Regions from separate parts of the Desulfotomaculum sp. OF05-3 genome, predicted to be linked through region 4. Evidence: predicted binding sites of a transcription regulator. Region 4 holds the regulator's gene; each other region holds the start of a gene.
What was found. Region 4 encodes Rex, which represses fermentation and respiration genes when NADH is low (regulators of the CRP and FNR family bind a similar motif). Its sites were predicted from a motif close to ATTGTTAANNNNTTAACAAT; they were not measured.

Region 1: a site for Rex is predicted at 790-809, ahead of DXA87_RS02980 (acyl-CoA dehydrogenase). Genes of this name have one in related genera too.
Region 2: a site for Rex is predicted at 1,823-1,842, ahead of gap (type I glyceraldehyde-3-phosphate dehydrogenase). Genes of this name have one in related genera too.
Region 3: a site for Rex is predicted at 929-948, ahead of DXA87_RS02960 (butyryl-CoA:acetate CoA-transferase). Genes of this name have one in related genera too.

Annotation. Positions count from the first base shown of each region.
Region 1 covers NZ_QWGO01000003.1:94,546-100,632, forward strand. Annotated here, with positions in the region: gene DXA87_RS02975 (3-hydroxyacyl-CoA dehydrogenase NAD-binding domain-containing protein) at 1-641, shown strand, start outside; gene DXA87_RS02980 (acyl-CoA dehydrogenase) at 986-2,137, shown strand; gene DXA87_RS02985 (electron transfer flavoprotein subunit beta/FixA family protein) at 2,192-2,977, shown strand; gene DXA87_RS02990 (electron transfer flavoprotein subunit alpha/FixB family protein) at 3,008-4,057, shown strand; gene DXA87_RS02995 (AEC family transporter) at 4,450-5,088, shown strand; gene DXA87_RS03000 (LysR family transcriptional regulator) at 5,187-6,087, opposite strand, start outside.
Region 2 covers NZ_QWGO01000001.1:239,689-245,775, reverse strand. Annotated here, with positions in the region: gene DXA87_RS01080 (ATP-binding protein) at 1-1,613, opposite strand, end outside; gene gap (type I glyceraldehyde-3-phosphate dehydrogenase) at 1,949-2,968, shown strand; gene DXA87_RS01070 (phosphoglycerate kinase) at 3,206-4,429, shown strand; gene tpiA (triose-phosphate isomerase) at 4,704-5,453, shown strand; gene DXA87_RS01060 (DegV family protein) at 5,987-6,087, shown strand, end outside.
Region 3 covers NZ_QWGO01000003.1:86,867-92,953, reverse strand. Annotated here, with positions in the region: gene DXA87_RS02965 (acetyl-CoA C-acetyltransferase) at 1-649, opposite strand, end outside; gene DXA87_RS02960 (butyryl-CoA:acetate CoA-transferase) at 1,129-2,472, shown strand; gene DXA87_RS02955 (LysR family transcriptional regulator) at 2,533-3,438, opposite strand; gene argH (argininosuccinate lyase) at 4,019-5,392, opposite strand; gene DXA87_RS02945 (YfhO family protein) at 5,389-6,087, opposite strand, start outside.
Region 4 covers NZ_QWGO01000001.1:104,516-110,602, reverse strand. Annotated here, with positions in the region: gene DXA87_RS00455 (MATE family efflux transporter) at 166-1,536, shown strand; gene DXA87_RS00450 (ABC-F family ATP-binding cassette domain-containing protein) at 1,970-3,949, shown strand; gene DXA87_RS00445 (redox-sensing transcriptional repressor Rex) at 4,226-4,918, shown strand; gene acpS (holo-ACP synthase) at 4,912-5,280, shown strand; gene DXA87_RS00435 (NAD(P)H-hydrate dehydratase) at 5,277-6,087, shown strand, end outside.

The DNA.
Region 1 (6,087 bases), on a different contig from region 4:
ACAAGATCACAACTGGTGTGAAAGATATCTGCGGCGACTGTGACCTCGTTGTAGAGGCTGCGATCGAGAACATGGAGATCAAGAAGCAGACATTTAAAGAGCTCGACGCGATCTGCAAACCGAGCTGCATCTTTGCAACAAACACTTCCTCTCTTTCCATTACAGAGATCGGCAGCGCTGTTGAGAGACATGTAATCGGTATGCATTTCTTCAACCCGGCACCGGTTATGAAGCTGGTTGAGGTTATCGCTGGATTAAACACAAAGCCGGAAGACGTTGAAGCTGTTAAGAAGATCTCTGAAGAGATCGGCAAGACTCCGGTACAGGTAGAAGAGGCTGCAGGTTTCGTTGTAAACAGAATCCTTATTCCGATGGTCAACGAAGCAGTCGGCATTTATGCTGAGGGCGTTGCTTCCGTAGAGGGTATCGATACTGCTATGAAGCTTGGCGCTAACCATCCGATGGGACCGTTAGCTCTCGGTGATCTGATCGGTCTTGATGTTGTTCTTGCAATCATGAACGTTCTTGAGACAGAGACAGGCGATCCGAAGTATCGTCCGCATCCGCTTCTTAAGAAGATGGTTCGCGGCGGCCTTCTTGGAAGAAAGACCGGCAAGGGCTTCTACGATTACACAAAATAATCCGGAGATAGTTACCGGTATGGGAAATGCCTGACGGGGATCTGATCCCGTCAGGCAGATAACCCGATAGCGTTTACTTTTTCCACTAAATATCAGCGAAAGAAGGCTTATGAGGTAAAGAAAACGCTAAATTTATTTTTTGACCAAGATTGTGTTTTTTTTCACAATCAGAATTCCGGGCACATATGTTGGGTTATATGCCGGGAGTTTTGAACCTGCAAAATGCGGGACCGGATAAATGCGGGCTGTCCCCATTTGTCCAATGGATAGGTACATCGGAGAAATGAAGCATCCACATTTCCCTATGTTATACATGATACAATTCACAAGGAGGAACTAAAAACATGGATTTTACATTAGGTAAAGAGCATGAGATGGCGAGAACACTGTTCCATGATTTCGCCGAGAAGGAAGTCAAACCCCTTGCTCAGGAGGTTGACGAGGAAGAGAGATTCCCGGTTGAAACCGTAGAGAAGATGGCTAAAAACGGTTTCCTCGGTATTCCGGTACCGAAGGAGTATGGTGGACAGGGCTGTGATCCGCTTACATACGCTATGTGCGTTGAGGAGCTTTCCAAAGTTTGCGGTACTACAGGCGTTATCGTTTCCGCACATACATCCCTTTGCATGGATCCGATCATGACATTCGGAACAGAAGAGCAGAAGCAGAAATTCCTCGTTCCGCTTGCAAAAGGCGAGAAGTTAGGCGCATTCGGTTTAACTGAGCCGGGCGCTGGTACAGACGCTCAGGGTCAGCAGACAAAAGCTGTTTTAGACGGCGACGAGTGGGTATTAAACGGTTCCAAGTGCTTCATCACGAACGGTAAGTATGCTGATACATACATCGTTATCGCTGTAACAGGCACTGTTGAGAAACGTGGCAAAATGCAGAAAGAGATTTCCGCATTTATCGTAGAGAAAGGTACACCGGGCTTCACTTTTGGTACAAAAGAGAAGAAGATGGGTATCCGCGGATCTGCAACATATGAACTTATTTTCACAGACTGCCGCATCCCGAAGGACAACCTCTTAGGTAAGAAGGGTGAGGGCTTCAAGATCGCTATGCATACTCTTGACGGCGGACGTATCGGTATCGCTGCTCAGGCTCTTGGTCTTGCAGAGGGCGCTCTTGACAGAACAGTTGCTTACGTAAAAGAGAGAAAACAGTTCGGCCGCACAATCGGTCAGTTCCAGAACACACAGTTCCAGCTTGCTGATATGGCAACAAAGGTAAAAGCTGCTCAGATGATGGTTTACCGTGCAGCAATGGCTAAGGCTACTCAGAAGTCCTACGGCGTAGAGGCAGCAATGGCTAAACTGTATGCAGCAGAGGTTGCTATGGAAGTAACAACAAAGGCTGTACAGCTCCATGGTGGTTATGGTTACATCAGAGAGTACGACGTAGAGCGTATGATGCGTGATGCTAAGATCACCGAGATCTACGAAGGAACAAGTGAAGTTCAGAGAATGGTTATCTCCGGCGCACTGTTAAAATAATAATTTAACAGCTGGAAGATCATAACTATAAATGAAAATAAGGAGTGAAATACAGTGAAAATCGTTGTTTGTGTAAAACAGGTGCCGGATACTAAGGGCGGCGTAAAGTTCAAACCGGATGGAACACTTGACAGAGCAGCTATGCTCACAATCATGAACCCGGATGATAAAGCTGGTCTGGAGGCAGCTCTTCGCTTAAAAGATCAGTATGGTGCAGAAGTTACAGTAGTTACAATGGGTCTTCCGAAGGCTGAGGAAGTTCTTCGTGAGGCTATGGCTATGGGCGCTGATAACGGTATCCTTGTTACAGACCGTGTTCTCGGCGGTGCTGATACATGGGCTACATCCCAGACAATCGCTGGTGCTTTAAGAAACCTTGACTATGACCTCATCATCACAGGCCGTCAGGCTATTGATGGTGATACAGCTCAGGTAGGTCCGCAGATCTCCGAGCACCTTGGTCTCCCGGTAATCAGCTATGCTGAGGGCATCGAGATCGATGGCGATTCCGTAATCGTTAAGCGTCAGTTCGATGATAGATACATGATGTTAAAGGCTAAAATGCCGTGCTTAATTACAGCACTTTCTGAATTAAATGAGCCGCGTTACATGACTCCGGGCGGAATCTTCGATGCATACAAGAAAGAGATCACCGTTTGGGGCAGAAAAGATCTGAAAGATGTCCTTGATTCCAACCTTGGTCTTAAGGGATCCCCGACTCAGATCGCTAAGGCTTCCGACAAAGTAAGAAAGGGTGCAGGCGTTAAGGAGACAAACCTTGATCCGTCCGCAGCTGCAAATTACATTGTTGAGAAACTTACTGAGAAACATGTACTTTAATTCAAAAAAAGAAAAGTGTGGTGAAAAGTGATGAATTTAGCAGAATATAAGGGTGTATATGTCTTTGCACAGCAGGTAGACAATCAGATCAGCAGCATCGCTCTGGAGCTGATCGGTAAAGGTAAAGACCTGGCAAAAGATTTAGGAACAACTGTAACAGCAGTTTTAGTTGGTTCCAACGTAAAAGGTCTTGCAGACGAACTCGGTGAGTACGGTGCAGACAAAGTTATCGTTGTTGACGATCCGGAATTAAAAGATTACAGAACTGAGCCGTATACTCATGCGATCACTTCCGTTATCAACGAGTTCAAGCCGGACATCTTCTTAATCGGTGCTACAGCAATCGGTCGTGACCTTGGCCCGCGTGTTTGCGCACGTATCCATACAGGTCTTACAGCTGACTGTACACAGCTTGATATCGGAGATTTCCCGCTTGTTGCTATGCCGGGTAAAGAGCAGAAACATGGTCAGCTCCTTATGACCCGTCCGGCATTCGGCGGCAACACGATCGCTACAATCGCTTGCCCGGAATTCCGTCCGCAGATGGCTACAGTACGTCCAGGCGTTATGCAGAAGCTTGACCGTGAGGCTGGCAGAAGAGCAGAAGTTATCGAGTTCAACCCGGGATTCACTCCGGACAACAAGTACGTTGAGATTCTTGAGATCGTTAAGGCAGTATCCGACGTAGCTGATATCATGGATGCAAAGATCCTTGTTTCCGGTGGTCGTGGAGTTGGAAGCGCAGAGAACTTCAAGCTTCTTGATGACCTCGCTGAGGCTATTGGCGGTACCGTAAGCTGCTCTCGTGCAGTTGTAGATTCCGGCTGGAAGCCGAAAGATCTCCAGGTTGGACAGACTGGTAAGACTGTTCGTCCGCATGTATACTTTGCAATCGGTATCTCCGGTGCGATCCAGCACGTAGCTGGTATGGAAGAGTCTGACATCATCATTGCGATTAACAAAGATGAGTCTGCTCCGATCTTCGATGTAGCTGACTACGGTATCGTAGGCGACTTAAACAAGATCGTTCCGATGCTGACAGAGAAGATCAAAGAAGCAAAAGCTGCTGCAGCTAACTAATTTGCGTGAATTGTATTATCAGGGTGAAAAGGTCTAAAGTCCGATGCAAGCTTGCTTGCGGGAGGAATTTTGACCTTAGCACCCGCTAAAAACATGAATATATTAAAGTAGGCAGAGTGATTCTGCCGGTAGTGTCACAACAGGTGATGATCCCCGTCCGGGTTTCCGGGCGGGGATTTTTGCGTCTATATAGTCGGAAGAAAGTGCCGGCGTCTGTTTTACAGGTGTTCTTTTTGCATTGGAAAACCATCACAAGATATTTGGTCAATTAAAATAAGGAAGTCTGATGCACAAATCAGGCTCCATATCTTCTGTTACAGTTCCCTTTACGCCTTCATGTCCTTTTTTCTTACGGGCAAAGTAAAGTACCTTTTCCTCATCTGGAGATACTGATGTCTGGAGGTTATATCAGCCAGAAGATCGAAGATGAGGTGCAGTGTTTTGGAATCGCTTTTTATAAGAGGCGCTGTATAGTAAAGAAAAATAGAGTCCTGGAAGTTCCCCGGTTGTTGGCTGTAATAAAGACCGACGATTGGGGGACTTTTTTGAAATCTTATTTTGTGGCGGATGAGAAGGTGGATAAGAAGAAAGTCGCGAAGAACGTGCTGACACATCCATGTCTGGTTGCAATTTATCTGGGCTTGATCTGCATGGTGACTCAGGTGAAGCTTCCAGCCGTCATCACGGCGACAGTGAAGTATCTTGGGAATTGTAACAGCGCCCTCACGATGCTGATCGTGGGAACGATTTTGGCGGATGTAAAAATTACAACGATCTTTAATAAAGATACAGCCATGTTTTCTGTATTCCGTCTGATCATTCTCCCGGCAGCAGCACTGGTCGTTGGACTTGGACTTGATGCCACATCACTGGGAATCAGCGTTCTGATGACCGACATGCCTGCCGGAGCTACGGCGGCGATTTTTGCGGCAAGATATGACAGTGACGCCCTGTTTGCAACGAGATGTGTGGTTATGACGACGCTAATGTCCATGCTGACCCTGCCAGTCTGGTGTTATCTGGCAGGGTGAGAGGGCCCGGGCAGGTCGATCGTTTTCAGTTAGGAGAAGAGATAGAAATTTTTGTTCATTTGAAAAATGGCACACCGCATGCGATAGAGAACGGAAAGCTAGGTGGTTGTGCCGGTTCTGGTGAGTGCAGCGTTCGCGGCATCCATAAAGTTCCGGATCGCCTTCCACTGGTAAGGTTGTTCCAGAGAACCGAAGCGGATCTTATATTTTGCGGATCGTCCGAGATGGATGATCCGCATTTTTTTGCGCTGCTCAGGGGAGAGGGAGCTCATGGCAAGGTTCAGCGGGGAGATGCAGGCGCCTTTTCCGGCGGCGCAGAGTTCCAGAAGCATTCCCATATTGTCGGACTGGGTCTTTACGATCGGTTTGAAATTGCCCATGGTGATGAAGTGTCTTCCGAGCTGACCGGCGATGTCTGTGGCGTAGTTTAGAAGGAATGGGCAGTGTTCGAAGATCGAGAAGTCTTCCGGGCTTCTTAACATTAACGGTTCTGGCTGTGAATCTGTCAGTGCAGGGAGATCCTGGACAGAAAAGGAGACAGTGCCAGCGGTGCCATGAGTGAAATCAGAGCCGGAGCAGCAGATAGTTTTTGGAAGATGTAAAAATATGGCATCTGCTGGGGCGGCATCGGAAATGACCTCATGAAACAGAGAATCAGCAAGCAGAAGGACGACCTCCTCCTCATAGAAATCGCTCAGAGTGATCCCTGGCAGAAAATCCGGGAACTTCGCGATGGCGAGATCGATCTTATGTTCCATCAGGTCTTTTTGTAGTCCAGAGTTCGCATTTTCGATGACCTGGATCTCCATATGCGGGTAGCGGCGCTGGTATTCCGTGATGATCGCAGGCATGATTGCGTGGCAGCGGGTAAAGGAGATGCCGATCCGCAGGATGCCCTGCTCATTTTTAGTCAGGTCGGCAAATTCGTGCTGCATTGCCCTGTATTTTTTCTGGAAGTCTGCGGCGTACTGCCAAAAGATCTCTCCGGCATAGGTGAGC
Region 2 (6,087 bases), 140 kb from region 4:
GTCTCGATGGAGATCTCGCCGTTCCCGCTGTCTACAAGCTGTTTGATCAGGAAAAGTCCGGTCCCGCGGTTTGTGCCCTTGGACGAGACGCCCTTTTCATAGATCCTGTCGATCAGATCCGGATGGATCCCGCGCCCGGTGTCCTCACAGGTGATGATATTGCAGCCCGGGTCACAGTAGATCCCGAGTGTGATCTCCCGGATCTCAGGACTGCCTGCGGAAAGCTCCTCGATGGCATTTTCGAGAAGATTTCCGACGATCGTGATATAGTTTTCGACCGGAAGAAGGAGATCCTTTTCCAGACAGCGGCTGTCCGGGGAGACGGTGAGCAGGATGCCGAGCTCCGCGGCATGCATCATTTTTCCGATCACAAGGGCGCAGATCTTTGATACGCGCAGACAGTCCGCAGTCTGGCGGATCGACTGGCTGGAGACAAGGTTGCTGTTGATAATGAAGTTGATGGCCTCCTCCGTCTGACCGGTCTGGAGGTAGCCCAGGATCACGTGGAGCTTATTTAAAAATTCGTGGTTGAAGGCGCGCAGTGTGTCAAGCATCGCCTTTGCTCCGGTGAGCTCGTCCATGACCGTCTCCATCTCCGTCTGGTCATTGATGATCGTGAGGATCACCGGATGCTCCGTCTGGGTGTCTGCCGGAATCTCACTGACCAGAAGTCTTCGGTTCTCACAGGTGCAGGCACGGTGGTAGGACGGTGTGCCGGACGCGAGGACCCGGTCTGCCTGGGATTCCGGGAAGAAATCCCTGAAAGTGCGTCCTTCCATAAGAGGTTCAGTCCGTTCCTGTCCGGAAGTCCCATCGTCCGGGGAGACAGAAGGCGGATCCTCCGGTTTTTCAGGCAGGACATGAAAGAGATTTTCTGCCGCCTGATTTGCGTAGACCACGGAACCGGTGGAATCCGTGGCGACAAGCCCCTCCTCCAGTGCATTCAGCACGGTATCCTGACGCAGATACAGGTCGAGAAGCTCCGTCGGATGATGTCCCATCAGGGAATCCCGGAGAAGGGAGACGAGTCCGTGAGCCAGAAGAATGCTGACGAGCAGCATGATCATTGCTGCTAATAAATAGGTAGGAAAGACTTCGTGGATCTGCTCTGAGATATAGGTGTTGAAGACCGACGCTATAACGAATCCGATGATCGCTCCGTCGCTGTTCCGGATCGAATGGAAAGCCCGCCGCTGGGAACCGTTTGTACCGTAGCCGATGGTGATATAGGGCTGGCTTCCCTTTAATATTGCCTCCTCCTCGCCGCCGACGAAGGTTTCCCCCGTCTCCTTCCGGTTTGTGTGGTAGAACCGCAGCCCGGTCGTATTATAAATGGCTATGACATTGAGATCGGGAAAATTTTCAGACAGGGAATCCAGAGCTTCATTGGCGGATCCGTCCGGATAACCGTTTTCCAGCATGGAGACAACATTGTCCATGGAGGCGACATAGGCGGCGAGGGCGCTGATGTTTTTATCGATCTCCTGACGCTGACGTGTAATCGTCGAAAAAAGGGTTATACTTAAGGAGAGGAGCAGCAGGCAGACGGACACTGCCATAAAGCTGAAAAACAACTGGCTCTCCAGGGATAGTTTTCGAAATTTCTGCATCATGAAACGTGTCCTCCATAGTGGAATACAGGGTATTGATATTTATGCCTTAGTATAAAAAAAAAAAGAAGGAGTTTCAAGAGGAAAGATGACGAAAAAAAGAGGGATTCCCGGCTTTTGCCGAAAAAAGGAGAAAATCTTCGATTCATATTGGGAAAAGTTTGTAAAAAGGACTTGCTATTTCTGGCAGAATTATGTACAATAAAACCAAGGTTGATTAATATTTAACAATCATAACTGTTTGGCGTTTCAGAGTATCCTTTATGTTCCGTGAAACGTGCGGACATGCTGAATGGTTATGAAACGACCACACATCATTTTCTAGGAGGAAAAGAAAAATGGCAGTTAAAGTTGCGATTAATGGTTTTGGCCGTATTGGCCGTCTTGCATTCAGACAGATGTTTGGCGCAGAAGGATTCGAGATCGTTGCGATCAACGACTTAACTTCTCCGGAGATGCTCGCACACCTTTTAAAATATGATTCCACACAGGGCAGATATGCTCTTGCGGATACAGTATCCTACGGTGAGGATTCTATCACTGTTGATGGCAAAGAGATCAAGATCTACGCGAAAGCAAACGCAGCTGAGCTTCCGTGGGGCGAGATCGGTGTAGACGTTGTTCTTGAGTGCACAGGCTTCTACACATCCAAAGCAAAAGCACAGGCTCATATCGATGCAGGCGCTAAGCACGTTATCATTTCCGCTCCGGCAGGAAACGATCTTCCGACGATCGTTTACAACGTAAACCACGAGACATTAAGCAAAGATGACCACATCATCTCCGCTGCTTCCTGTACAACAAACTGCCTCGCTCCGATGGCAAAGGCATTAAACGACTCTTACCCGATCCAGTCCGGTATCATGTGCACGATCCACGCTTACACAGGCGACCAGATGACACTTGACGGACCGCAGAGAAAGGGCGATAAGAGAAGAAGCCGTGCAGCAGCGATCAACATTGTTCCGAACAGCACAGGCGCTGCAAAGGCAATCGGCCTTGTAATTCCGGAATTAAACGGCAAGCTCATCGGTTCTGCTCAGCGTGTTCCTACACCGACAGGTTCCACAACGATCTTAACAGCTGTTGTTAAGGGCCAGCCGACAAAGGAATCCATCAACGCAGCAATGAAAGCAGCTTCCAACGAGTCCTTCGGCTACAACACAGATGAGATCGTTTCCAGCGATATCGTTGGTATGAGATACGGTTCTCTCTTCGATGCAACACAGACAATGGTTCTCCCGATCGACGAGAACACATCTGAGGTTCAGGTTGTATCCTGGTACGACAACGAGAACTCCTACACAAGCCAGATGGTTCGTACAATTAAGCACTTCGGAAAACTGTTAAATGCTTAATCGGTCCACAGAAATTGTGACAAATTAGACTCACTGAGGGGTCCGGTCTGTTGAGGACCGGATCCCTTTTTTATGTAACAGGAAATTACGAGGAATTCCCTGTTGCATAAAAAGGCACTGACGTGCCAAAGATGCGCACTCGCGCGAAAGCCCGCCTCCCGCGAAAGACTCCGGCGGCTGCCGTGGGGCGGAAGACAGGCAGATGTCTGTCAGAAAATATCAAGGAGGAATTCCGACATGTCTTTAAATAAGAAAACAGTTGATGATATCAACGTAAAAGGTAAAAGAGTTTTAGTCCGCTGCGATTTCAATGTACCGCTTAAGAACGGCGAGATCACAGATGAGACACGTATCAACGCGGCTCTCCCGACGATCCAGAAGCTGATCAACGATGGCGGCAAGGTAATTCTTTGCTCCCACCTCGGAAAAGTTAAAAACGGACCGAACGAGGGAGAATCCCTTGCACCGGTTGCAAAGAGCCTTTCCGCAAAGCTTGGCAAGGAAGTTGTATTCGTTTCTGATTACAATGTAACCGGCGAAGCTGCAACAAAGGCAGTGGATGCTATGAAAGAAGGGGACGTAGTCCTTCTTCAGAATACACGTTTCCGCGGCGCTGAGGAGACAAAGAACGGCGAGAAGTTCAGCAAAGAGCTCGCGGATCTCGCAGACGATTATGTATGCGACGCGTTCGGTTCCTCCCACAGAGCACACGCTTCCGTAGCAGGTGTTACAAAATTCATCTCCGCAAAGGGCGGCTCCAACGTAGTCGGCTACCTGATGGAGAAAGAGATCGCGTTCCTTGGAAACGCGGTTGAGAATCCGGTTCGTCCGTTCGTAGCGATCCTCGGCGGTGCAAAGGTTGCTGATAAGTTAAATGTGATCTCCAACCTGCTTGAGAAGTGTGATACCCTCATCATCGGCGGCGGTATGGCTTATACCTTCTTAAAGGCACAGGGCAAGGAGATCGGTAAGTCCTTAGTTGATGATACAAAGATCGACTACTGCAAGGAGATGATGGAGAAGGCAGAAAAGCTTGGAAAGAAGCTTCTCCTTCCGGTTGATACAACCGTTGTTGCTGAGTTCCCGAACCCGATCGACGCACCGGTTGAGGTTGAGTACGTTTCCGTAGATGCGATCCCGGCAGACAAAGAGGGCGTTGATATCGGACCGGAGACCTGCAAGCTCTACACAGAAGCTGTAAAGAGCGCAAAGACGGTTGTATGGAACGGACCGATGGGTGTATTCGAGAACCCGACTCTCGCTGCAGGTACTATTGCGGTTGCGAAAGCACTTGCTGAGACAGACGCTACAACGATCATCGGCGGCGGCGATTCCGCGGCAGCAGTCAACCAGCTCGGCTTCGGTGACAAGATGAGCCATATCTCCACAGGCGGCGGCGCATCCTTAGAGTTCCTGGAAGGAAAAGAGCTTCCGGGCGTTGCTGCGGCGGATGACAAATAATGAATGAAACCAGTACACAGTGCGCCTGAAAAGGCATGAAAAGGCGCTGCAAGCTCGCTTGCATAAGCCTTTTCAGGTCTTTTCAGGCATAGGGGGCGCGCCCCCGGCTTCTTGTTTTTATGAAATAAAAACAAGAAGATGCACGGTGGGGAGCAAATGTACGCATTTACTTTCCTGGCTGTAAATATTATAGTGTCCGAGATTCCAGATCCGGGACGGCGATCCCGTCCCGGATTTTGTGATATAAAATTGGTATATATGGGGGTAGATAATCATGGCAAGAAAGAAAATTATCGCTGGAAACTGGAAAATGAACATGACTCCGTCCGAGGCAGTGGCACTCGTTGAGACATTAAAGCCGCTTGTTAAGACGGAGGAAGCGGACGTTGTATTCTGCGTACCGGCTATCGACATCATTCCTGTCGTAAAGGCATGCGAGGGAACAAACATTGAGGTTGGTGCTGAGAATATGTATTTCGAGGAGAAGGGCGCATACACAGGCGAGATCTCCCCGAACATGCTGACAGATGCCGGCGTAAAATATGTGATCATCGGACATTCCGAGAGAAGAGAGTACTTTGCTGAGACAGATGAGACTGTCAATAAGAAAGTCTTAAAGGCATTCGAGCATGGACTGACCCCGATCATCTGCTGCGGTGAGACTCTTACTCAGAGAGAACAGGGAATCACTCTGGATTGGATCCGCAAACAGGTGAAGATCGCGTTCCAGAACGTGACAGCAGATCAGGCAAAGACTGCTGTGATCGCTTACGAGCCGATCTGGGCGATCGGAACCGGAAAGACAGCTACCACAGAGCAGGCTGAGGAAGTCTGCGGAGCGATCCGTGCGTGCATCGGTGAGATCTACGACGAGGCAACAAAGGAAGCGATCCGCATCCAGTACGGTGGATCTGTAAACGCCGGAAATGCTGCAGAGCTCTTCGCACAGCCGGATATCGACGGAGGACTTGTCGGCGGCGCATCCTTAAAGGCTGATTTCGGAAAGATCGTAAATTACAAATAAGGTAACTATTCAGTACCTTCATAGTTACGTGCAAAAATCCATTCCAGATCAGCTTCGCGGATGGGATTTTTGTCTTCCAGCCTATGTTTTCTTACGGTCAGCGCAGCAAGTGCGCAGACCTACTGAACAGTTACCAAATAAGTATCATATATGCAGGAAGAGATTCCCGGCTGTATGAATATGCAGTTTACATAAAACTGCAAGGGAAATAACAGAAAAAATTTTGAGCGCTGTGTCATGGAAAATAGGATGTGACACAGCGCCTTTTATTTACGCGAACAACGAGCCAAAGTCCGCGCTTGCGCGAGACCTTGGCGATTGTCGCGATAACAAGGGGAAACTCGCGAAGCGTGTTTTCACTTGTTTACAATTTACAATAGTGACAATCTGTCATTTTTTTGCGTCCACCCTATTGACTGGAAAGAATGAAAATGTTACGATATTTAGATGTTCAAAATATTTTAGACAAAAATGATTTGATTTTACAGGAATCCGGCTGCGTCGGATCAGAGAATGAAAGAGGAAATACCTATATGAAGAAGATTGGAATCGTAACAGACAGTCACAGCAGCATCAGCCAGGAAGAGGCGGAAAAACTTGGGATTTTTGTCCTGCCGATGCCGTTTTACATCGA
Region 3 (6,087 bases), on a different contig from region 4:
CTGTATCTACGATAACTGTCTCTTTTTTCTTCTTAACTTCTACCGGAACGATCTCGTCCTTGAATGCGCCGGACTTCTGAGCAGCCTCTGCCTTCTGCTGGCTTACTGCAGCGAACTTGTCCAGTTCTTCTCTTGTAAGACCCCACTGATCGCAGATGTTCTCAGCTGTGATACCCATGTGGTAGTTGTTGAATGCATCCCAGAGAGCATCGTTAACCATTGTATCAACTAAGGTAGCATTGCCCATACGGTATCCGTAACGGCCTTTCATCATAGCATACGGAGCCATGGACATGTTCTCCATACCACCTGCAACAACGATATCAGCGTCACCGGAAAGGATCATCTCAGCTGCCATGTTAACAGCCTCAAGACCGGAACCGCATACTACGTTGATCGTTACAGCCGGAACCTCGATCGGGAGACCAGCTTTTAATGTAGCCTGACGAGCTACGTTCTGTCCCTGACCTGCCTGGATTACACAGCCCATGTAAACCTGATCAACAGCTTCCGGAGCTACACCTGCTCTCTTTAAAGCCTCTTTAATTACGATCGCGCCAAGTTCCGGAGCCGGAACTGTGCTTAATTCGCCACCCATTGTTCCGATTGCGGTACGGCATGCACCTGCCAGTACAATTTTCTTTGCCATTTTCTTTTCCTCCTCATTATACCGCTGCCATGCTCTACACCATATTTTTTCCACAAGCAAGGCAGTATATTATGTATAACTAATAATATCACCAAACCGTTTTTGTGTCAAATAATTATGACAAGCTTTTTATATATTTTTTCTAAACAAATTAGAAAGTTTCCTTATCCTTTCGTACAAAAGTTACTTTTTTGCTTTGATGCGGTGTTTTGGCGCTTCGTCATGTTTTGCGAACATTTACGAAGCTTTTTCCCGGAATTATTGACCTTACACCCGGAAAATGTTAAAATAATCTCATAGTTTGTCCGTGCGGCGGTCTATATGGAAACAAGTGCTGCAGATCCATTTGCATAAGTTTTTCCATATGTGCCGGCATAGGGCGTGTGTCCTGTGCTTCCTGTTTTCGTGTCAATGGAAACAAAAAAACCGCACAATATATTGCTACTATATTTTTATGGTTACAAAGAGAGGGTATTGAAATGGATTTCAAACAGATGTATCAGGAAAAGCTGGTTTCCGCAGAGAAGGCAGCTTCCGTAATCAAGTCCGGTGACTGGGTCGATTACGGCTGGACAACAGCGACACCGGTTGCTGTCGACAAGGCAATCGCAAAAAGACTTCCGGAATTAACCGACGTAAACTTCCGCGGCGGTATCTTAATGTGGGTGCCGGAGATCTTCAAGATCGAGAATCCGGCAGAACATATGACCTGGAACTCCTGGCATATGGGCGGTATCGAAAGAAAAGCGATCGCACAGGGATTCAGCTACTATGCTCCGATCCGTTACTCTGAGCTTCCAAGATATTACAGAGAATCCCAGACTAAGCCGGACGTAGCTGTATTCCAGGTTTCCCCGATGGACGAGCACGGTTTCTTCAATTTCGGACCGAACGCTTCCCATATGGCGGCTGTATGTGAGACTTCCAAGGTCGTTATCGTGGAAGTGAACGAGAATATGCCGGTATGCTTCGGCGGCACTGAAGAGGGCGTTCATATCTCTCACGTTGACATGATCGTGGAAGGTGACAACCCGGCGATCGCTGAGATGGGCGGCGCTGCTGCTGCAAGCGATGTCGATGAGGCTGTCGCAAAGCTGATCCTTGAGGAGATCCCGGACGGCGCATGCTTACAGCTTGGTATCGGTGGAATGCCGAACGCGGTCGGCGCTCTGATCGCGAAATCTGACTTAAAGGATCTCGGCGTTCATACTGAGATGTATGTTGACGCATTCGTGGATATCGCAAACGCCGGAAAGATCACTGGCGCAAGAAAGAATATCGACAAAGGCCGTCAGGTATACGCATTCGGCGCAGGTACAAAGAAATTATATGACTATTTAAATAAGAACCCGGAGTGTATGTCCGCACCGGTAGACTACACGAACGATGTCCGCACGATCTCTGCTCTGGACAACTTCATGTCCATCAATAACGCTGTTGACCTTGACCTCTTCGGTCAGGTAAACGCAGAGTCCGCAGGAATCAAGCACATCAGCGGAGCCGGCGGACAGCTCGACTTCGTTCTGGGCGCTTACCTTTCCAGGGGCGGAAAGAGCTTCATCTGCTGCTCCTCCACTTTCAAGAAGAAGGACGGCACCTTAGAGTCCAGAATCGTTCCGACTCTGGCTCCTGGCTCCATCGTAACCGATACCCGTGCGAATATCCACTATCTCGTTACTGAGTACGGTAAAGTAAACTTAAAAGGTCTCTCCACATGGCAGAAGACTGAAGCGATCATCTCCGTAGCACATCCGCAGTTCCGCGACCAGCTGATCGCAGAGGCTGAGAAGATGCATATCTGGAGAGCAAGCAACAAACGCTGATCATAAATAAAATGCACAACAGGGGCTGTCAATGGCAGCCCCTGTTGTTGTATAATATGATCATGCATTCAGGATCGGATCCATCAATGTGATCCCCTTTTCATTTGCAAGCTTCCGTCTGCATATTTCCAGAAGAGGCTTCTGATATGGGGACTGGTCCTCCGTCCGGTACAGATAGTAGAGCGTTCTGCTTGGTGGCTCCACATCGAGTTCATGGATCGATACCGGCGTCGTCTTTAAGATGCTTTTTGCGACAGAGATCGGAAGAAACGCCCAGTTATCACCGTTCTGGGTGAAATACTGTAAAAATCCCATCTCATCCAGATAAACCTGTGGAACTGCCGCGCTGTTGAAATAATAGTTATGCCAGGTGTCAAAATTCTGATCCCACTGTGTCCGGATTTCCCGGCGCGGATCCAGCTCTGAGACTTTGATGTTGTGGGGAAGATTCAGATCTTTTCCCACTATCAGGCACAGTTTTTCCTTAAATAATACCTCCGTCTTTACCTGTGACGAATACATCGGATCCGTGATAAAGGCGATGTCCACCGTCTTGTTGTTTACATAGCTGTAAGCTTCACTCGAATGAAGTGTCGTCACATGGAGGCTGCATTCCGGCGTATTCCTTATAAATTCCTGAAACACCGTTGGCAGCATGAATGCAAGGAGGCTTCCGACACTGGCCACATAAAAACTCTTCTCATTGCTCAGCAATGCTTCCTCCTGAGTCTCATTCCAAAGTGCCTGCCAGCGGTGTGCAATTCCAACAAAGGCTCTCCCCTGTCTTGTCAGCTCCACATGACGGACTCCTTTATTCCGGATAAACAGGGAATAGCCCAGTTCTTCCTCCAGTGCGCGGATCCGACGGCCGAGAGCCGGCTGTGTGATATATAATTTTTCTGCCGCCGCAGAAAAGCTTCCGCACTGGGCGATCTTCAAAAACGCTTCAATTTCAAGAAACGTCATGTTCGATTCTCCTTTCTGTGCCGCAACACCAACATGTTCGATATCTTTTTTGCGTGAGCATCTTCATTTCATGCTGTTTCGTTCCAAAATGTTAATATTTATATTTATTATATCAAAACAGGGACGCTTTTACAATTCTATCAAACCATCTTACGATTTTGGGCACAAACGGTATTTTGCGCCCTATATGCCTGGACGTTCCAAAATATTAAGTTTTATTAATATTTAATATTATAATTTGTCACTTTTTATTTACTCATAACCATTTTACTTTCCAGACAAACCATGCTATAATACACGAATGGAAGGAAGAGCCGCACCAACTCTTCCCGAAACTTTCTTCTCATTATATTATAACGCGATATTTTAAACGCACAGCCGCCTTGGAACGATATTTGGGGTATCGTCCTTGGCGGCTGTGTTCGTTATTCTGATTTGTTGACATTGTTCTCTTCTTGCCGGATGCTGCGCATCCGACAAGAAGCGTCGGGCGTCGCCCTTATAGAAAAAGGCTCTCAAACCACTGAGAAAATGTAAACATTTTTCAGTGGTCCGAAAGCCTTTTTCTGCAATGTCAACTTTAAGCGTTCAGTTCTTTCTTATAAACCTCAATGACTTTCTTCATCGCCTCCGCACCCGGAGCACCGATGGTCACGCGTTTCTCCACGCATGTCTTCATGGAGATCGCATCGTAAATATCTTCCTCGAATACCGGGCTGATGGACTTGAACTGCTCCAGAGTCAGGTCATCCAATGCCTTGTTCTCGTTGATGCAGAGAAGCACCAGCTGTCCGATGATCCCGTGGGCATCACGGAACGGAACGCCGTGGTTTACAAGGTAGTCCGCAGCATCTGTGGCATTCGTAAAGCCGTTCTTTGCGCTGGCTTCCATCACATCTTTGCGGAATGTCATCGTAGATACCATGCCCGTGAAGAGTAAGAGGCAGCCTTTTACGGTGTCGATGGCATCAAAGGTCAGCTCTTTGTCTTCCTGAAGGTCCTTATCGTATGCCAGCGGGATTCCCTTCATGACTGTCAGCATGGACATCAGGGCACCATAGACACGGCCGGCCTTTCCACGGATCAGCTCCGCGATATCCGGATTCTTTTTCTGCGGCATAATGCTGCTTCCGGTGCTGTAAGAATCATCCATCTCAACAAAACGGTACTCGTTACTGTTCCAGATGATGATCTCCTCGGAGAAACGGCTTAAATGCATGGCGATCGTGGAGAGCGCTGCCAGAAGCTCAATGAGGTAATCCCGGTCGGATACGGAATCCATGCTGTTTAAGGTCGGTCCGTCAAAGCCTAAAAGCTCTGCTGTGTACTCGCGGTCTAACGGGTATGTGGTTCCGGCAAGGGCACCGGATCCTAATGGGCAGTAATTCATGCGCTTTCTGATATCTGCAAGACGTCCCCTGTCACGGCGGAACATCTCGTAGTAAGCACCTACATGGTGAGCCAGAGTTACCGGCTGTGCTTTCTGAAGATGGGTAAATCCCGGCATGTAGGTGTGGAGATTTTCCTCCATAAGCTTTAAGAGAACCTTAAGAAGTCCCTTTAACAGGACATCTGTCTCATCGATCTCATCTCTTGTGTAGAGCTTCATATCGAGAGCGACCTGATCATTTCTGCTTCGCCCGGTGTGGAGTCTCTTTCCGGCATCTCCGATCCGTTCGATCAGGTTCGCCTCAACGAAGGAATGGATATCCTCGGATTCCGTTGTGATTTTTAAGGTTCCGTTGTCGATATCTTCACGAATACTCTTTAAGCCGGCAATGATCGCGTCACGGTCTTCCTCTGTGAGGATCCCCTGTTTCGCGAGCATCGTCACATGGGCGATGCTGCCTGCGATATCCTGTCTGTAAAATTTCTGATCGAAGGAGATGGATTCATTAAAATTGTGTACTAACTGGTTCTCTTCCTTCGTAAATCTTCCGCCCCAAAGTTTCATGTCTGTTCCTCCGTTGTCTGTTTTTTATGATTTATATGTTTCTCCGGTTCCGGCATGTCGGGAATTTCGGAATCCGGTTCCTCCATTTCATCTGAGCTCTCTTCCGGTTCTTCATCGATCTCCGGAATTTCTTCAAATTCATCTTCATCCGCATGTTCTTCTTCTGATTCCCGTTGCATTCTCCGGATCCTGAGCATCCGCGCTCGATCTCTCCGCCTCTCCATCTCTCTGCGCAAAAACCATAAAAAGATCAGGATCACGATCGATCCGCCTGTGATCAGGACGCCGGGCTTTAATCCCTCCGGGAAATAAGAAAAATCGATCACATGGTCCCCTGCGTCCACATCGATGGCGAGGAATGCGCCGAACGCTTTCCTCGTCTCCACCTTCTGCCCGTCTACCTTCACAGTCCAGCCCTTATCGAAGGGGATCGATGTGAAGAGCATTCCAGCCCGGTCAGCAGTTACAGTTCCGGAAAGCTTCGTATCCTTCCAGCTCGTCAGATGCATCGGCATCCGGTTCAGACGGTCATAGACCTGAATCATGGCATCCTCGGAGAACCGATAGGCAATGGCATTCAACTGCTCCCCCGCCTCATCTGCCGTGAGCTTCACTTCATATCCCGGAGACAGGGTTCCGAGTTCCAGAAGATATCCGCGGTCTACATTGCCAAATGACTTTGAACCCGACGGCAG
Region 4 (6,087 bases):
TTCTTGTGAAACAGACAACGGTTTTCCTGTGACAGCGACGCCATGGAACTGCTTGCTTTTTCTCCCGAAATCCCGTATGATTTACATAGATATTATATTTTAATGGTAAATTTTACATGAAAAACGAGATAAAACAGAAATAACAGTCAGAAAGGGGCAATGCGGATGCCGAGACCTCAAGGTGGACGAAAAACAAACATTGATATGACGGAGGGAGTGATCTGGAAACAGCTGGTGCTGTTTGCAATCCCGCTGATCATGGGAAATGTATTCCAACAGCTCTACAATACCGTGGACAGCATCGTTGTGGGAAATTATCTCGGAACGTCGGCCCTGGCTGCTGTGGGAGCCACCACGGCGATCTGCAACACGCTGGTGAACTTCTTTAACGGAATCTCCATCGGAGCCGGTGTGGTGATCAGCACGAGTTTCGGCGCGAAAAACCTCGAGAAGCTTCACGAGGCGGTGGAGACGACGATCCTCTTCGCGGTGATCGTCGGATGTTTTGTCTCCCTGATCTCTATCGGGGTCGTTCCGGTGATGTTAAAGTGGATGTCCACGCCGGATGATGTGGTCGGACCGGCGGGTGAGTATTTAAAGATCTACTTTGTCGGAGTTCCGGTGCTGTTCCTCTACAATATGGGAAGTGCGATCTTAAGGGCTGTGGGGGATACGAGACGTCCGCTCCTGTTCCTGATCATCAGCAGCTGCTTAAATATTGTTCTGGATATCCTTTTTGTGGCGGTATTCCACTGGGGGATCAGCGGTGTAGCGATCGCCACAGTGATGGCGGAGACAGTTTCCGCGTTCCTGGCCTGCATGACACTCACAAGAACAGATGGAGCCCATAAACTTGTCTTAAGAGATTTACATATCAATAAGACCTGTCTCGGTGAGATCTTCCGGATCGGACTTCCGGCCGGTGTCCAGCAGGGACTCACAGCGTTTTCCAATGCTCTGGTACAGGCATACGTCAACGGTCTTGGTTCCTCGGTGATCATGGCGGGCTGGAGCTGCCACTCGAAGATCGACCAGTTCGCGATCCTGCCGGCCCAGAGCATGGGCCAGGCGGCAACCACCTTCGTGGGACAGAACCTCGGCGCGAAGAATGTAAAGCGTGCCAGAAAAGGCGTCCGACAGGCGGTGTTCATGGGTGTCGGCGCGCTGAGCTGCATCTCCATCGTCATGGCGCTCTCCGCGCGATCCCTGGTATCCCTTTTTAACAGGGATCCGTCGGTTCTGCATTACGGAACTCTGTTTATCCTGATGACCGTGCCGTTCCGCTTCTGCAGCTCCTTCAACCAGATCCTGGCTGGTTCCTTAAGAGGCTCCGGTGACGCGAAGGGCCCGATGTGCATTATGCTCTTCAGCTTCGTTGTCTGCAGGCAGATCTATCTGTTCTTTGTGACAAAGATCGCCTTCAACGAGTACACCGTAGGTCTCGGCTACCCGGTTGGGTGGATCGTGTGCGCGGTTATCTCCTACTTTTACTATAAGAAAAGCAGATGGGAAGATCAGGTGGAGAAAGAAGCATAAAATGAATAAAGATGTCCGCTGCCTGGTTCAACATGAACGGAATGTCATGGAAAACGGCAGCGGATTTTTGATTTTGTGTTCGTTGCGCTGATGGGAGATATGTGTTATACTTAACTGCGTATGTCGTTTTATATGAATACGATATGGTGTTATATCAGGCGGATTTGATGTGACATGACACTGACAAGATAAAAGAGGCAGGCAGCCGGACTGAAAAAGCGGTTGGTTGTAAGGACAAAATGTTTGGACTTGGAACGATCATAAACGTCGGTGTGGCCGTATTTTCCCTGGGCTTAAATAAAAAAGTAAATGCCGGCAAATACAGAGTCTGTATTTGCGGTTGAAAGATAAAAGAGCAGTTGTAAAAATAACTGCGGTGTACAAAAAGTATGCGGCTGTGAGGCTGTTACAGTGATAGAAACAGGAGGATTTTATGATATTATCCTGCAGCAATATCTGCAAATCATTCGGAAGCGACGATATTATCAAGAACGCTTCCTTTCATATTGAGGATCATGAAAAAGCTGCCATCGTCGGCATCAACGGAGCGGGAAAATCGACGCTCTTAAAGATCATTGTCGGCGAGCTGGCACCGGATTCCGGTGAGGTGGTGCTTGGAAGCGGGAAGACGCTGGGCTACCTGGCGCAGAACCAGGATCTTTTGAGCCACCGGACTATCTATGAGGAGATGCTGGATGCGAAAAAGTCCGTCATCGCCATGGAAAATCGTCTGAGGGATCTGGAAAATTCCATGAAGACGGCATCCGGGGAAGAGCTGGAGACCATGATGAATCAGTACAGCCGTTTAAGCCACGAGTTTGAGCTCATCAACGGCTATGCCTGGAAGAGTGAGATCGTGGGCGTCTTAAAGGGACTTGGTTTTACGGAGGAGGAGTTCTCCAAGCAGATCTCCACGCTTTCCGGCGGACAAAAGACACGAGTTTCTCTGGGCAAGCTTCTTCTCACAAACCCGGATATCATTCTTCTCGATGAGCCGACGAACCATCTGGACATGTCATCCATCGCATGGCTGGAGACTTATCTCTTAAACTACCGCGGTGCCGTTCTCATCGTTGCCCATGACCGGTATTTTCTTGATAAGATCGTATCGAAGGTCATCGAGCTGGACAATGGACATGCTGTGGTCTACTCCGGGAATTATACGGCCTACAGCGAGAAGCGGGCGCAGATGCGCGCGATCCAGATGAAGGCGTACTTAAACCAGCAGCAGGAGATCAAGCACCAGGAAGCGGTCATCGAAAAGTTAAAATCCTTCAACCGGGAAAAGTCCATTAAGAGAGCGGAGAGCCGGGAAAAGATGTTAGATAAGATCGAAGTCCTTGAGAAGCCGACGGAGGTCAATGACGCCATGGATATCCGCCTGGAGCCGAATATCTTAAGCGGAAACGATGTGCTGACAGTAAACGGTCTGGCGAAGTCCTTTGGTTCCCAGACATTATTTACAGACCTGAATTTCGATGTAAAGCGCGGGGAACGGGTTGCTATTATCGGTGACAACGGAACGGGAAAGACCACGATCTTAAAGATCATCAACGGTCTTGTGGAGCCGGATGACGGTGAGATCATTCTTGGTTCCAGAGTCCACATCGGATATTATGATCAGGATCATCAGGTGCTCCACATGGAAAAGACTTTGTTTGAGGAGATCTCCGATGCCTACCCGGGAATGTCCAACACCCAGATCAGAAGTACGTTAGCGGCATTCCTCTTTACCGGGGACGATGTGTTTAAGCGGATCGGGGACTTAAGCGGCGGCGAGAGAGGCCGTGTTTCCCTTGCGAAGCTCATGCTCTCCGAGGCAAACTTCCTGATCCTCGATGAGCCGACGAACCACCTGGATATCACTTCGAAGGAGATTCTGGAGAATGCCTTAAGCCATTACGGCGGTACGGTGCTCTACGTCTCCCATGACCGTTATTTTATCAACAAGACCGCAACGAGGATCCTGGATCTCACCGGAAAGCGGATGATGAATTATATCGGTAACTACGATTATTATCTGGAAAAACATGAGGCCATGATGAACGCCCATTTCGGGACCGAGAATGTGGAGCCTACCGGCGGAATCGTCGGATTCGGCGCATCAAAGACGGGAGCGGCGGCTGAAACTTCCGGAAAAGCGGCGGAGAGCAGCGCGGACGCAGGCGGAAAGCTTGACTGGAAAGCCCAGAAGGAAGAGCAGGCCCGCCAGAGAAAACGTCAGAATGACTTGAAAAAGGTCGAGGACGAGATCCACAGACTCGAGACGAGAGACGGTGAGATCGACGGACTTCTCTGCGACGAGAGTGTTTTCTCCGATGTGGCGAAGCTCATGGAGTTAAATAAAGAAAAAGAGGAGATCGCAGGGAAACTTGAGACTTTGTATGAAAAGTGGGAGGAGCTGGCTGAATAAGCAGCAATCATTAATATCCGCTGAGTCTCAGGTCCGTTGCTGCCTGCGCAGGGTGTGAACAGCAGCAAACCTGTTGAACAGATATAGATATACTCAAAAGAAAAATGTTCCGTCCGGTCGGGGAGATCATGGGCGGGACATTTTCTTTTTTATGGGCTAGGGCAGTTCCAGCCCCAATTCGCCTAAATTCTTTGACAAGGATTTGACAAATAATATAGATATGAGTATAATAGATTCCATCGTTATATGAAAGTTTTGAGAAGGTGAAACCAGAAAATGACAGACGAAAGACAGATTTCAAAGGCGGTTATTTCCAGACTTCCGCGCTATTACAGATATCTGGGTGAGCTGATGGAGGAGGGGATCGAAAGGATTTCTTCCAATGAGCTGAGCGCCAGAATGAAGGTGACGGCGTCCCAGATCCGTCAGGATCTTAACAATTTCGGCGGCTTCGGCCAGCAGGGATACGGATATAATGTTAAGTATCTCTACACGGAGATCGCAAGGATTTTAGGAATCGACAGACAGCACAACCTCATTATCATCGGAGCCGGAAACCTTGGACAGGCCATCGCCAATTACACAAATTTTGAGAAGCGCGGATTTATGATCAAGGGAATGTTCGATACCAATCCGCGGCTGATCGGTCTCGTGGTCCGTGGTGTGGAAATCCGCGGGATCGATGACCTTGAACAGTTTATTATCGATAACGAGGTGCAGATCGCAGCCCTCACGATCCCGAAGTCCAAGGCTCCGGAGATCGCAGAGCGCCTGGTAAAGGCCGGAATCAAGGCGATCTGGAACTTTGCCCATACCGACCTAAATGTTCCGGATGATGTGGTCGTTGAGAATGTCCACCTCTCCGAGAGCCTGATGCGACTTTCCTATCGTGTCTGCAGCATGCAGGATGAGCGGGAGCGGAAAGCAAAGGAAAAAGCAGAACAGACGGGAACCAATGAGACATGTTGATTGGAGTTGGCTGTGATTTGATCGAAATTGAGCGCGTAAAAAAAGCCTGTGATAAAGAGGCTTTTTTGTCGCGTATTTATACCGAGCGTGAGCGCCGGCAGGCAAAGGGAGATCCCCGGGTCCTTGCCGGCACTTTTGCCGTTAAAGAAGCAGTGGCGAAGGTGTTTGGAACGGGATTCCGGGAGTTTATGCCGATTCATGTGGAGGTCTTAAGAGACCCTCTTGGAAAGCCCTATGTGGAGCTTCATGAGGGAGCCGCAAAAACAGCAGAAGATCTCGGGATCACAAAGATCGAAGTGTCGATCTCAGACACGAAGGACCATGCGATGGCGTTTGCCGTCGGAGAGGGGGAGGCCGGATGAAAGCAGTTCTCAGCGGAAAAGAAATGAAAGAGTTCGATGCAAGGTCCATCAAAGGGTATGGGATTCCATCCTTAGTCCTGATGGAACGGGCAGCGATGGCAGTTGCAGAAAAAGCAGAGGAGATACTGGAGAAAGAACGGGCAGGGACCGTCTGGTCCGTCTGCGGCTTTGGAAATAACGGGGCGGATGGAGTTGCCGCCGCCAGAATGCTGTTTTTAAAGGGGTACGATGTGAAGATCGTTTTCCCGCAGCGGGACGGAAAAGGAAGCGAGGAGCTGGAAGCCCAGCTAAATGTCGTAAAACGGCTGGGAATTCCGGTGATGACGGCGGAAGATCTGCCGGACCCGGTGGAAAAGAAGATCCCGGTGCAGCCGTTTAGAAAGGCCGGGGAGAGAAAAAGAAGCTGCCGGGGCGTGATCCTGGACGCAATCTTCGGGATCGGCCTTTCGAGAAATGTGGAGGGCGCATACCGGAAGCTGATCCGGTGGATCAATGGACAGGAAGACATGAAAGTCATTGCTGTCGATATCCCGTCGGGCATCAGCTCCGATAACGGAAGCGTGATGGGAGATGCAGTCCGCGCGGATGTGACGGTCACGTTCGGAGAAAAGAAGCTTGGACAGGTGCTGTTTCCGGGGCGGGAGCTCTGCGGACATCTTTTCGTGAAAGATGTGGGCTTTGTGCCGGAGAGCAGCACAGAACGGGAAAAGCATGTCCAGATGCTGGATCGGGAAGATCTTTTGAGGATCCCGGCCCGCATGGCTGATTCCAACAAGGGAACATACGGAAAGATCCTTGTGATGGCAG